DNA from 2 places in the Streptomyces sp. NPDC058469 genome. Region 1 is predicted to be linked to the other one. Evidence: riboswitches for the same ligand, from Rfam matches in the RefSeq annotation. Region 1 holds a riboswitch; the other holds the start of a gene.
The links. Region 1 has a riboswitch for glycine ahead of gcvP (aminomethyl-transferring glycine dehydrogenase). Riboswitches for the same ligand answer to the same signal wherever they lie in the genome.
Positions count from the first base shown of each region.

Region 2: it holds a riboswitch for glycine, as region 1 does, so the genes downstream of both, gcvT (glycine cleavage system aminomethyltransferase GcvT) here and gcvP (aminomethyl-transferring glycine dehydrogenase) in region 1, are expected to answer to the same signal.

Region 1 covers NZ_JBHXME010000210.1:9,971-13,369, forward strand. Annotated here, with positions in the region: partial or broken gene ACFWP5_RS47110 (DNA polymerase IV) at 1-233, shown strand, start outside; gene ACFWP5_RS47115 (PRC-barrel domain-containing protein) at 737-1,108, opposite strand; glycine riboswitch at 1,223-1,318, shown strand; gene gcvP (aminomethyl-transferring glycine dehydrogenase) at 1,507-3,399, shown strand, end outside.
Region 2 covers NZ_JBHXME010000003.1:222,699-226,097, reverse strand. Annotated here, with positions in the region: gene ACFWP5_RS03475 (enhanced serine sensitivity protein SseB) at 1-463, opposite strand, end outside; gene ACFWP5_RS03470 (AAA family ATPase) at 528-1,226, opposite strand; glycine riboswitch at 1,375-1,474, shown strand; gene gcvT (glycine cleavage system aminomethyltransferase GcvT) at 1,618-2,751, shown strand; gene gcvH (glycine cleavage system protein GcvH) at 2,863-3,240, shown strand; gene glyA (serine hydroxymethyltransferase) at 3,256-3,399, shown strand, end outside.

The DNA of each region.
Region 1 (3,399 bases):
CCGGGTTCGGGCACGGGTGGGTACAGGGGAGCGGGCTGGGGCGGGTCACCGTGCGGTTTGAGATGCCCGAGGATTCTGGGCCGGGGCGGGTGCGGACGTTCCGGACCGACGATCCGGAGCTGGAGCCGGCGGAACCGTTGCCGTTGGTGACGCGGCGTCCTGATGTGCCGCCGGGTGAGCCGCCTGCGCTGATGGCGCGAGGGTCTGGTGACACGTCGGCGGAATCGTTGCCGTTGGTGGGGCGGGGTCCGGGTGGCTTGCCTGTGGTGCCGATGCCGATGCCGATGCCGTTGGCGGTGGGAGGAGCCGAGGACCGGCTGGTTGAACCGCCGGTGACGGTCGCGCGGCGTGCTGACGTGTCGCCTGCGGTGTCGGTGCCCCTGGAGAGCCGAGGCTGCGACGAGCCGTCTACCGAGCCATTGCCGTCGGCGGCGCCGGGTCCTGATGATCCGCAGGGTGGGCCACTGCTGTCGGTTGCGCGGGGTCCCGGTGCCAGGCCTGTCGAGCCGCTGCCGTTGGCGGAGCCTGGCTCCGGTGTTCCGCAGGCCGAGCCGTTGCCGTTGGACGAGCGGCGTTCCGACGTCGCGTCTGCCACGCCGTTGCCGTCGGTGGAGTCAGACTCCGATACCCCCGCTGCATCCGCGCCCCCGGACACCCGACGCCCGCATACCCCGTCCGCCGCGTCACCGTCCCCGGAGGCTCCAAGCCCCGGTGACGACCCGGCCCACGAACCCGCTCAGGTGTCGTCCGAGCCTGCCAGTTTGCCGAAGTTGTGGTCCGGGAGGGACGGGGGTGGGGCCACGTCGAGGCCGTAGTGGTGGTAGAGCTGGAGTTCCTGGTCCGGGGAGAGGTGGCGGCCTACTCCGAAGTCGGGGGCGTCCTTGATCAGGGAGCGGTCGAAGGGGATGTGCAGGGTGCCCTCGATCAGTTCGCTGGGCTCCAGGGGGACGAAGGCGTCTCTGGAGAACAGGCCGGTTCGTATGGCCGCCCACTCCGGTACGCCGGTCGCGTCGTCGAGGTAGACCTCGTCGATCGTGCCGATCTTGGCGCCGGTGCGGTCGAACGCCTTGCGGCCGATCAGGTTGCGCGGATCGATATCGGTCTGCACGGGCCCTCCTCCTGGTCGCAACTCATCCGTAAGCACTACAAAAGAGCACATTGGGGAAGGTGGCCACTCGAAAGCTCGGCTTCAACGCTCGCTGGTAGGCTGGCCAACGGCTGCTGACCCCGTGCGGGAGAGTCCTCCAGACTTCATCGGAGGCGCCGAAGGAGCAAATCCTCCCCGGAATCTCTCAGGCTCACGTACCGCACGGACGAGGTCACTCTGGAAAGCAGAGCGCGTGTCGTCGACTGTGCCGACGGCTCTCGCTCTCACCGACGGTGAAAGCCGGTGACCTTCGGGTGACCGGTGAAGCTCTCAGGTTGAGATGACAGAGGGGGAGGCCGTCCGGGCACCCAGCGTCGTGGTGCCCATCGAAGGTCGTGTCCGACCAGGAGGCCTCCCTAATGACCGCCCCTCGCACTTCACTCTCCGAGCTCGAACAGGGCATCCCGTTCGAGCAGCGCCACATCGGGCCCGACCAGGAGGCGCGGGCCAAGATGCTCGCGCAGGTCGGATACGGCTCGCTCGACGAGCTCACGGCCGCCGCGGTCCCGGATGTGATCAAGAACGCCGACTCCCTGGACCTGCCGGGCGCCCGCACCGAGCCCGAGGTGCTGGCCGAGCTGCGCTCCCTCGCGGACCGCAACGAGGTCCTCGGTTCCATGATCGGGCTCGGGTACTACGGGACCTTCACCCCGCCCGTGATCCTGCGCAACGTCATGGAGAACCCGGCTTGGTATACGGCCTACACGCCGTACCAGCCGGAGATCTCCCAAGGGCGGCTCGAAGCCCTTCTGAACTTCCAGACGATGGTCGCCGACCTCACCGGGCTGCCGACCTCCGGCGCGTCGCTGCTCGACGAGGGGACCGCCGCCGCGGAGGCCGTGGCCTTGTCGCGGCGCATGGGCAAGAACAAGAAGGGCCTCTTCCTGGTCGACGCGGACGCGCTGCCGCAGACCATCGCCGTGATCGAGACCCGCGCCGAGCCGGCGGGTGTGGAAGTTGTGGTCGCCGACCTCAGCGACGGCATCCCGGCCGACATCGCCGCGCGTGAGATCAACGGCGTGCTCGTGCAGTACCCGGGCGCCTCCGGTGCCGTACGCGACATCGCGCCGCTGATCGAGCAGGCGCACACGCTCGGCGCGCTCGTCACCGTCGCCGCCGATCTGCTCGCGCTGACACTGCTGAAGTCGCCGGGTGAGCTGGGGGCGGACATCGCGGTCGGTACGACGCAGCGCTTCGGGGTGCCGATGGGCTTCGGCGGGCCGCACGCCGGATACATGGCCGTGCACGAGAAGTTCGCGCGCAGCCTGCCCGGGCGGCTCGTGGGCGTCTCCGTCGACGCCGACGGACACAAGGCCTACCGCCTCGCCCTGCAGACGCGCGAGCAGCACATCCGTCGTGAGAAGGCCACGAGCAACATCTGCACCGCCCAGGTGCTTCTTGCGGTCATGGCCGGCATGTACGCCGTCTATCACGGGCCCGAGGGGCTGAAGGGCATCGCGCGGCGGACGCATCGGTACGCCACGATCCTCGCCGCCGGGCTGAAGTCCGGGGGTGTCGAGGTCGTACACGGCGGCTACTTCGACACCCTGACCGCGCGCGTTCCCGGCCGGGCCGCCCAGGTCGTCGCCGCCGCCCGCGAGGACGGCGTCAACCTGCACCTCGTGGACGCCGACCAGGTGTCGATCGCCTGCGACGAGACCACCACACGTGCCCAACTGGCCGCCGTATGGACCGCGTTCGGGGTCGACGGGGACATCGAGGCGCTCGACGCGTCCGCTGAGGACACGCTGCCCGAGGGGCTGCTGCGCACCGACGCGTACCTCACGCACCCCGTGTTCCGGGACCACCGTTCCGAGACCGCGATGCTGCGCTACCTGCGCCGGCTCGCCGACCGGGACTACGCGCTCGACCGGGGCATGATCCCGCTGGGCTCCTGCACCATGAAGCTCAACGCGACCACCGAGATGGAGCCGGTCACCTGGCCCGAGTTCGGGCAGTTGCACCCCTTCGCGCCCGCCGAGCAGGCGCAGGGATACCTCACGCTCATCCGGGAGTTGGAGGAGCGGCTCGCCGAGGTCACCGGGTACGACAAGGTGTCGTTGCAGCCCAACGCCGGTTCGCAGGGCGAGTTGGCCGGGCTGCTCGCCGTACGCGGATACCACCGGGCCAACGGTGACGAGCAGCGGACCGTGTGTCTGATTCCGTCGTCCGCGCACGGCACCAACGCCGCGAGTGCCGTGATGGCCGGGATGAAGGTCGTCGTCGTGAAGACCGCCGAGGACGGCGAGATC
Region 2 (3,399 bases), on a different contig from region 1:
GGACGCGGCCGCCGCTGGTGGGGCCGTCGAGGGCGGTGCGGCCGATGCGGCACAGCTCGGCCATGGCGAGGGGCGGGAGGGGGACGCCGACCACGCCGCCCGGGTTCACCGCCATGCCGACCTGCGGGGGCAGCCCGCGGGCGAACTCCACCGCGGGCGCGATCGTGAACGACAGATGCGAGCCGACGACCTGCCGGAACTGTTCCTCGGAGCTGAAGACCGGGACGTACGCCTGCCCCTCGATGTCCAGTGTCGGCAGGTCCAGGGGGCCGCTCTGCGGGCCGCCGCCGCTGGGGAGCGGGACCCAGACGAAGCTGCGGCCGAGCACCTCGATGATCCGGCCGCCGGCCGAGGGCATGCCGAGGGAGGCCGAGAGCACCTCCTCCAGCTCGTTGCCCGGCCATCCGCCGTGCGGATGCGGGTGGGGGTGCGCCTGACCGGGGAAGTCCGCCGGGAAGTCCATCTACCTACCGCCTGCTGGTGAAACCGCCTGCTGTAACCCTGCTGTGGCTGAAAAGGCTAGCGGCTCAGTCCGCGAAGTCGATCCGGCGCAGCACGTCCGCCGCGTCCCGGTCCAGGAGAACCGCCGAGTCGACGCCCCGGGGCAGGTCGCCGCGCTCCACCGAGCGCAGCAGTCGGGCGGCGGCCCTGCGGTGGCGCAGGAACGCGTACCGCGAGACTCCGCGGCCCCGTTCGCGCTGGCCGCCGAGCGCGGTGTCCGGGCTGACGTCGAGGAACACCAGGTGCAGCGCGCCGCCCCGGCGCCCGGCGGCGCGGGCCAGCCAGCCGCGCACCCAGGTCTGCGTACCGCAGTCGTGCACGACGGCTCCGGACGCGGACCGCAGGGCGCGGTGCAGTCCGGCGTAGTGGGCGAGACGGACCAGCGGGCGGTAGACCGCGTACGGGAGGAGGCCGGAGAGGCCCGGTCCACGGGATATACGGGTTTCCCAGCGGTCGCGGGTGTCCTGGCTGTCGACGCGGACGCCGTCGCCCGCCACCGCGCGCCGCATCAGCGTGGACTTGCCGCTGCCGGGCAGACCGGTGACCACGACCAGGTCGCGGGGGCCGAAGAGGAGCCCGTGCGGGCTGTGGCCGGCGCGCTCGCGGAGATCGCGGACTGTCGGTACCGGGCGGCCCGGGCATGCCTCTCCGGCCGGGGCCGAGGGCTGCTTGGGCAGCGCTACGGCCGAGGTCGTGGCGTACACCGTGGTCCTTGTCACCGTGATCGTCCTCCCTGCGGGGTCAGGAAAGGTTCTCCCCACTGAACGTAAAGAGAAGGTAATGCACGGTGTCTCGCGGTTCCGTTCGCTTCCGGCCACAGGCCTGTTACAAAGCCTGTGCGATGATGTGCCCGCCAACTGCATACCGGCCGCTTGAATCCGCGCGGGAGAGTCCCCGGTCGTACGTCGTCCGGGGCGCCGAAGGAGCAAGTCCCTCCCTTGAATCTCTCAGGCCCCGTTACCGCGCGGGCGAGGCACATCTGAAAAGCGGGCCGCCCTTCCCGGTGGCCCCACCCAAGGTGCAACCCATGTCCCGTGGCGGTCATGGCGAACCTCTCAGGTCCCGATGACAGATGGGGAGGAACGACCTCGCCGTCATGCCTTGGGAGACCGACCGATGAGCAGTACCACCCCCCGTCGTACCGCGCTCGACGCGCTGCACCGCTCGCTCGGTGCGACGATGACCGACTTCGCCGGCTGGGACATGCCGCTGCGCTACGGCTCCGAGCGCGACGAGCACCTCGCCGTCCGCACGAAGGCCGGCCTCTTCGACCTCTCCCACATGGGCGAGATCACCGTCACCGGGCCGCAGGCCGCCCAGCTCCTCAACTACGCCCTCGTCGGCAACATCGCCTCCGTGGGCGTCGGCCGCGCCCGCTACACCATGATCTGCCGGGCCGACGGCGGCATCCTGGACGACCTGATCGTCTATCGGCTCGCGGACACCGAGGCCGCGTCTTCTGACTACATGGTGGTGGCCAACGCCTCCAACGCCCAGGTTGTCCTGGACTCGCTGGTGGAGCGGGCCGAGGGCTTCGACGCCGTCGTCCGCGACGACCGTGAGGCGTACGCCCTGCTCGCCGTCCAGGGTCCCGAGTCCCCCGGCATCCTCAAGTCGCTCACCGACGCCGACCTCGACGGCCTGAAGTACTACGCCGGCCTGCCCGGCACGGTCGCGGGCGTCCCCGCGCTGATCGCCCGCACCGGCTACACCGGCGAGGACGGCTTCGAGCTGTTCGTCTCCCCCGGTGACGCGGAGAAGCTGTGGCAGGCGCTGACCGAGGCCGGAGCGCCGGTCGGCCTCATCCCGTGCGGTCTGTCCTGCCGGGACACGCTGCGCCTGGAGGCGGGCATGCCGCTGTACGGCCACGAGCTGTCGACCTCCCTCACCCCGTTCGACGCCGGGCTCGGCCGGGTCGTGAAGTTCGAGAAGGACGGCGACTTCGTGGGGCGTGAGGCGCTCACGGAGGCCGCTTCCCGCGCCGCTTCGCAGCCGCCGCGCGTCCTCGTCGGGCTCGTCGCCGAGGGCCGCCGGGTCCCGCGCGCCGGGTACCCCGTCGTCGCCGACGGCCAGGTGATCGGCGAGGTCACCTCCGGCGCGCCGTCCCCCACCCTGGGCAAGCCGATCGCCATGGCCTACGTCGACGCCGCGCACTCGGCGCCGGGTACGACCGGTGTCGGCGTGGACATCCGGGGCAGTCACGAGCCGTACGAGGTCGTGGCGCTGCCGTTCTACAAGCGCGAGAAGTGACAGTCGTCGTAGCGTCTCGTGCGTGACCTGGGGCAGATCGCCCCTGTTCGCCGATGTCCTTCGCAGTCCCCCATTCACCAGCACTCCCCCGCGTACAGGAGAATTCAGGCCATGAGCAACCCCCAGCAGCTGCGCTACAGCAAGGAGCACGAGTGGCTGTCGGTCGCCGAGGACGGCGTCTCGACGGTCGGCATCACCGAGTTCGCGGCCAACGCGCTCGGCGACGTCGTCTACGCCCAGCTCCCCGACGTCGGCTCCACGGTGACCGCGGGCGAGTCCTGCGGTGAGCTGGAGTCGACGAAGTCGGTGTCCGACCTGTACTCGCCCGTCGGTGGCGAGGTCACCGAGATCAACGAGGACGTCGTGAACGACCCGTCGCTGGTGAACTCGGCCCCCTTCGAGGGCGGCTGGCTGTTCAAGGTGCGCGTCGCTCAGGAGCCGGGCGACCTGCTCTCCGCCGACGAGTACACCGCCTTCACCGCCGGCTGAGGAGTCGTACACCTGATGTCTGTTCTGAACACGCCCCTGCACGAGCTAGACCCGGACATCGCCGCGGCCGTCGACGCCGAGCTGCGCCGGCAGCAGTCCACGCTGGAGATGATCGCCTCGGAGAACTTCGCTCCGGTCGCGGTCATGGAGGCGCAGGGC